Regions from separate parts of the Thalassolituus sp. UBA675 genome, predicted to be linked through region 2. Evidence: predicted binding sites of a transcription regulator. Region 2 holds the regulator's gene; each other region holds the start of a gene.
What was found. The regulator sigma-54, encoded in region 2, starts transcription at its own class of promoters, with help from an activator protein. The targets are predictions, from matches to a motif close to TGGCACNNNNNTTGCTNT.
Positions count from the first base shown of each region.

Region 1 (2,276 bases), on a different contig from region 2:
TTGGAACTCTTGAGCTGGAAGACGGCCGTCTGGTGAAAGGCTTTATCTGCGAACCAGAGGCGGTGGCGAGCGCAACGGACATTAGTCATCTCGGCGGCTGGCGGGCCTATATCTCATCACTGAACGCATAAGGTCATGTTGTGAACCTTGCCGAGAAAGTATATCGACAGCTGAAAGAAGATATCTTCGACTTCAGAATGCTACCCGGAGATCGCTTCAGTGAAAGTGAAGTTGCAGAGCGTATGCAGGCCTCCCGGACACCTGTCAGGGAAGCGCTGTATCGCCTGGAGCGCGATGGGTATGTGCAGGTGTACTTCCGTAATGGTTGGCAGGTCAGGCCTTTTGACTTTCGGTATTTCGAAGAGCTCTACGATGTCCGCATTCTGCTGGAGTGTGAAGTGGTTCGCCGCCTGTGTATGGAATCAGACCGGGCGGAACGCTTAGCGGGACTGGTCACCATCTGGTGCTGCAAGCCCTCACAGAGGCAGGTTGATCCTGTTGATGTAGCGTTTCTGGATGAGGAATTTCACTTCGGACTATTGGAGTGTGGCCAGAACAAGCAAATGGAAGCCATTCATAAAGGCGTATGTGAGCGTCTGAGGATCGTAAGGCGCCTCGACTTTTATGAGCCTAGGCGTATACAGGCAACATACGATGAGCACAGTAGTATTCTCAGTGCGATTCTTTCGGCAGACAGCTCTCGTGCAACGCGAGATCTTACTAAACACATCGAGGTCAGTCGCAATACTGTTCGCGAAATAACAGTTCACAGAATTCAGGAAGCGCGACAACGATACTCCACCGACTTATCAAGGAAATAGATACGCACGCTTTCAAGGCAAAAAAAACAACTCGCTGAGCACTATTGGTGCGAATTATCTCCTCAAGACCGGAAATGCTCCTCTGGGGGGCACTCTTTGCCAGAAATTGCCGAAAAATAAGGCATGAAAACTGGTACGGCGATTGCTCTAACTAGATCGGTTTTATAGTTGCCCGCTCTTACACACCCCCAAGAGAAGAGTCGAGGCCGGACATAATCCTGACCATAAAAAGGAAATAATTATGAAAAAAGTAAGTCTCAAAACTCTGATGAAAGCGTCACAGATTGTTGGTATGACAGCGATGGCTGCAGGCGTAAGCATTGCGAATGCAGCAGATGACACCATTAAAGTCGGTGTCCTGCACTCTCTGTCGGGTACTATGGCAATTTCAGAAACTACTCTGAAAGACACTGTTCTTATGATGATCGAAGAACAGAATAAGAAGGGCGGCCTGCTAGGTAAAAAGCTTGAGCCAGTGGTTGTCGACCCAGCATCTAACTGGCCTCTGTTTGCAGAAAAAACCCGTGAACTTCTGGAAAAAGAAGACGTTGATGTGATCTTCGGTTGCTGGACTTCAGTATCCCGTAAATCGGTTCTGCCAGTTGTGGAAGAGCTGAATGGTCTGCTGTTCTACCCGGTTCAGTATGAAGGTGAAGAATCTTCTTACAACGTATTCTATACCGGTGCTGCGCCAAACCAGCAGGCGATTCCTGCGGTTGATTACCTGATCAACGATCTCGGCGTTGAGCGTTTTGTACTTGCAGGTACTGACTATGTATACCCTCGTACGACTAACAAGATTCTTGAGTCTTACCTGAAGTCTAAAGGTGTTGCTGAAAAAGACATTATGGTGAACTACACGCCGTTTGGTCACAGCGACTGGCAGACTATCGTATCGGATATTAAGAAATTCGGTGCCGCTGGTAAGAAAACGGCCGTTGTTTCTACCATTAACGGTGACGCGAACGTTCCTTTCTACAAAGAACTGGCTAACCAGGGCGTAGCGTCTGAAGAAATTCCAGTTGTTGCCTTCTCAGTAGGTGAAGAAGAGCTGTCAGGTTTTGATACTGAGCCACTGGTTGGTCACCTGGCTGCATGGAACTACTTCCAGAGTGCAGAAAGCGAAGCTAACGATGAGTTTATCGCAGCATGGCATAACTACATCGGCGATGAAGACCGTGTAACTAACGACCCAATGGAAGCGACTTACATCGGTTTCAGCATGTGGGCAGAAGCGGTTGAAAAAGCAGGCTCTGCAGAAGTGGATAAAGTACGCTCTGCGATGTACGGCATCGAAGTACCTAACCTGACTGGCGGTACGGCCGTAATGAACGAAAACCATCACCTGTCTAAGCCGGTACTGATTGGCGAGATTCAGGAAGATGGCCAGTTCGAAATCGTTTGGGCTACTGACGAAGAAGTGAAAGGTGATGCATGGACGGATTATCTGCCAGA
Region 1 is NZ_DBNJ01000032.1:43,237-45,512, forward strand. Features, by position in the region: gene atzF (allophanate hydrolase) at 1-131, shown strand, start outside; gene B3007_RS14400 (GntR family transcriptional regulator) at 141-821, shown strand; gene urtA (urea ABC transporter substrate-binding protein) at 1,090-2,276, shown strand, end outside.
Region 1: the regulator sigma-54 is predicted to act here: its motif matches at 953-970, upstream of urtA (urea ABC transporter substrate-binding protein).

Region 2 (2,276 bases):
TCCTATCCCTGTGCTCCCCATGCGCTCGCGTGCTAACAGGCGTTCGTATATATCGTCTGCGGAGGCGTCGCCGATTTCTTCAGCAACCAGAGATGAAAGTTGTTCTAACAGTTTTTTCTTACTGGAAACGGTCACGTCAATGACGGACCGCTCCGGTGTGAGGATATCCTCAATACTCAAAGACATGCTTCAGCCTTGACCGTGTTGGCGCGCTACCAGCTTCTCTTTGTGTTTCAGAACCTGACGGTCCAGCTTATCCACCATCTGATCGATAGCGGTATACATATCTTCGTTTTCTGCTTTGGCGTGCAGGTCGTGACCTGTGATGTGAATTGTCGCTTCAGCCGTCTGTCGATCTTTAACGACAGTCAGTGTGACTTGCCCTGTGGTGATGCTGTCACTGTGGCGCGTCAGTTTTGCCATTTTATCTTCAACGTGTGCCTGCATAGCTTCTGTTACTTCTACATGATGACCACTGATATTGATTTGCATGCCAAGTCTCCTGTGTCGCTGGCGGTATGTGAATCAAAGTCTGTTGACTCTCAACTAACAGACTCTAAATCAGCTGCTTACGTTCATTCGATGGTGGTATCAGCATAGCCTCGCGGTATTTCGCTACCGTGCGCCGTGCCACTTTGATGCCTTTCTCACCCAGCATCGTTGCTATCTTGTTGTCACTGAGTGGCTTCCGCGTGTTTTCGTCCGCGATCAGTTTTTTGATCATCGCCCGGATGGCCGTCGATGAACACTCCCCGCCGCTGTCGGTGCTGACGTGGCTGGAGAAAAAATACTTGAGCTCAAAAATGCCGCGCGGCGTATGCATGTATTTCTGAGTCGTCACCCGCGAGATCGTTGACTCATGCATACCAACCGCTTCGGCGATGTCATGAAGCACCAGCGGTTTCATCCCTTCATCACCTTCTTCAAAGAAGTCTATCTGGAATTCAACGATTTTGGTTGCGACTTTGAGCAGAGTGTCATTGCGACTTTGCAGGCTTTTGATAAACCAGCGCGCTTCCTGCAGGTGATCTTTGAGGAAGGTATTGTCGGCACTGCTGTCTGAGCGGCGGATCAGCGATGCATAATCGGCATTCACGCGCAGCTTGGGTGCAATTTCTGGATTCAGCTCAACACGCCACTCATCACGAATCTGGCGGACGATGACGTCTGGAATGACGTATTCAGATTCTTCTGAAGCGATACCGGCACCCGGCTTAGGGTTCAGCTCTTTAATCAGTCGCATGACGGATTTCAGGTCGTCTTCCTTTAATTTGGTACGGCGCATCAGCGACTGATAATCACGGCTACCAAGCAGGTCAATATGATCACGAATGATCAGCTGAGCTTCGGTTAACCACGGGGTACCTTGTGGAAGCTGATGCAGCTGAAGAAGCAGACATTCGCGCAGGTCGCGGCAGAAAACACCGGCCGGATCAAATTGTTGCAGGCGATGAAGAACTGCCATCACTTCTTCTTCTTCGATTTCGAGTGACGGGTCCATCGCTTCAATGACGTCTTCAACTGTCGTGTGAAGGTAGCCATCATCGTCTACACCATCAATCAGCATGGTCGCAACTTCGCGGTCAGCATCTGACATTGGGGTCAGGTTTAGCTGCCAGAGCAGGTGATCCTGCAGATTGTCGCTGGTGGCGTAGCGGGAATCGTAGTCAAAGTCTTCGTCTACCGGCCCGGAGCTTGATGCGACTCCGGCGCTGACCTGATAGGTATCTTCCCACTGGCTATCTACAGGCAGGTCATCGGGCAGTTTCTCGCTCGACCATTGCTCATCGAGAGATTCCTGGCCGCTCTGATCGTCGTAGGAATTGTCATCGTAGGAATTGTCGTAATCCTGATTGTCAGAGCTGCTCTCACGGTCTTCGCGGCTGTCTCTGTCGTTGTTATCGGAATCAGAACTGCGGGAATCGTTGTCGGACTCGTTGCCTGAGTCGCTGTTGTCATCAAACTCTTCGCTTTCCAGCATTGGGTTGGAATCCAGCGCTTCCTGAATTTCCTGCTGAAGGTCCAGCGTTGAAAGCTGGAGGAGGCGGATGGCCTGTTGCAGCTGAGGCGTCATCGTCAGCTGCTGGCCCATCTTAATCTGAAGGGATGTCTTCATATAACTCGGTAATTACGACCTGAAAATCGAACCATCTTTTTGTTTGATGCACCTAGCATTATAGGCAAAGTCCTTGTGTATGGAACCTATTTTGCTTACCAGAGTAAATAGATAACTCTACAGTACGTGACATCGGTCAGAGTTTCAAAGACGGAAATCG
Region 2 is NZ_DBNJ01000031.1:69,207-71,482, forward strand. Features, by position in the region: gene ptsN (PTS IIA-like nitrogen regulatory protein PtsN) at 1-186, opposite strand, end outside; gene hpf (ribosome hibernation-promoting factor, HPF/YfiA family) at 190-492, opposite strand; gene B3007_RS13690 (RNA polymerase factor sigma-54) at 557-2,116, opposite strand; gene lptB (LPS export ABC transporter ATP-binding protein) at 2,261-2,276, opposite strand, start outside.

Region 3 (2,276 bases), on a different contig from region 2:
TTCACTTCGTAAAAGTGATAGTGAGATCCAACCTGAATAGGACGATCGCCCGTATTCGCCACTTCTATTTCTAACGTCTGACGACCTTCATTGAGTGTGATACTGCCTTCCGCAGCCTTAACTTCACCAGGTATCATTGCGTGCTCCTCAATCCGTTAAACTGCCGTGATCAGACAATAGGGTTATGAACAGTGACTAACTTAGTACCATCGGGGAAAGTCGCTTCGACCTGCACTTCGTGAATCATTTCGGGTACACCTTCCATCACGTCATCGCGGGTAAGGAGAGTCCGGCCATGCCCCATTAATTCAGAGACAGTCCGACCATCACGAGCGCCTTCCATAATCGCCGCGGTAATAAAGGCGACGGCTTCCGGATAATTCAGTTTTACTCCCCGAGCCATACGACGCTCGGCTAACAGAGCAGCGGTAAAAATAAGTAACTTGTCTTTCTCTCTTGGTGTCAGTTCCATAAGTCTGCCTGTCAGGTATTCCAGATTCGCGGAATTTCCGCCCCTTTATTTAATACTTTCTGGCGCAGCAGTTGCCACACCGGAATCATTAACGACTGCATTTTTTCAGTGCTGATGCCCAGCACTCTCAGAACAATCAGATCATCCAGCAGGGTCAGCCCAGCAGGAAGTGGGCTTTCCAGCTTCGTCTGCGCCTCAGCGAGAACATCGCGGCAGGCCTCCAGTAGTGCTTCAGTACCGCCAGTCGCCACAAACAGCCCCTGCATCGGATAGTCCCGCAATCCTGCAGCCGCACTGAGATGCTTAGGATCAGAGACCAACAGGTGATCGCTCAACAAGGGCCGTCCGTTGCGTCGGACAAAAAACTTCGAGTGCACCTTGCCATGCAGAAAGCGTTCTTCATTAACCGGCCGCCCGAAGCAGCTGATTTCCCAGCCCATGAAATGAGCATCATCCTCAAGATCGATCTGAGTTTTTGCTTTCACTTTGGCGCCGGTAAAGAAAATGCTCTCCTGAGGGAACCATTCCAGTGCACAGCCTGCACCAATATGAAGCACCTGTGTTACATCCGCGGTCGCGCCTGCACTCAGATAGAACTTGGTAGCTCCCGGCGTAGTAAACAAACCATGAGCGTTCTGACAGCATTCAATATCAATCGATAAGCCATCTCCGCCCACAACGCCGCCCGGTGGATGCAGAAGATAAATGTGACTGGTTTCGCCCTCAGGGTAGAAGGGGCGCTGCACGCGGAGGGGGCCATGGTGCGTCAGACCAGCCATCACGGTTCGCTCGCCTCGCTTTTCAAGGCGCATATTCATCTTGGCTTGCCAGCCGGGTCGAACGTTTTTTACAGCCTGCAACATGGTCTGAATCAGGTATCCACGATTGTATTCACTTTATTGTGCACTAACAGAGCAAAATGCAGGCCAGATGCACCAAAAAGAGAAGCCTTTGAGTACCAGGGCTTAATAACTCGGCAAGAAGTCAGAAATGGGTGGGAAGTGAAAGGCCAGAACCCTGGGTAAGGAGCTGTTCAAGAGTAGCAGCCGACATCGCTCCCATACGGCCATTCAGCAGCTTACCCTCCTTGTTAAATACGAGAGTCACAGGCAAAGCGCTCTGGCCAAACCAGTGCCCCATACGTCCTTCCATATCGAGCCATAGGTTATCAAACTGATACCCCTCCGCTTCGATAAAGGCTGCGACCTCAGCCTTGCTCTCCCCCTGGTTGAGCATAACAAAACGTACATGTGGGTAGGCTTGCTGGGCTTGTTCAAACACTTCCATTTCAGCCCTGCACGTCGGACACCAGGTCGCCCACAGATTCACAACCGTGACATTCGCAACATCAGACCTGAGCGGAAAAGACTTACCCGTCAGGTCGTTAAAGCTGTATTCCGGCCACAGATCTGGCGTGCTATGAGTGAATTTAAACAAGCTGAATCCTGCGCCAATCCATAGCAGAGCAATCGTTACCATGACGATTAGTGGCCTACGCCATGCTACTTCCCTTAGCAGCATGTGCCCGATACCCAGTGCGATAACCACCAGGAATGCGATGGGCTCGAATCCTCGGTCACGGATATCTACAATAGCGAATGCGGGTGTTTCCGCGGCAAAGTACTGATCGCGGTATTGGACGACGAATACCATGCGCGAGATCACCAATGCGACAAACACTCTCGAGATAATGCGATCAACCAGGCCGGGGATTCCGTCGGGTAAAACACGATTCGCAACGGCCATCAGCAATAGCGCGCTGAGGCCTAGAAAAGGAACCAGAGGGAAACTGACACCAAAGATC
Region 3 is NZ_DBNJ01000028.1:22,380-24,655, forward strand. Features, by position in the region: gene B3007_RS12660 (urease subunit beta) at 1-137, opposite strand, end outside; gene ureA (urease subunit gamma) at 170-472, opposite strand; gene B3007_RS12670 (urease accessory protein UreD) at 484-1,290, opposite strand; gene B3007_RS12675 (TlpA family protein disulfide reductase) at 1,457-2,276, opposite strand, start outside.
Region 3: the regulator sigma-54 is predicted to act here: its motif matches at 1,384-1,401, upstream of B3007_RS12670 (urease accessory protein UreD).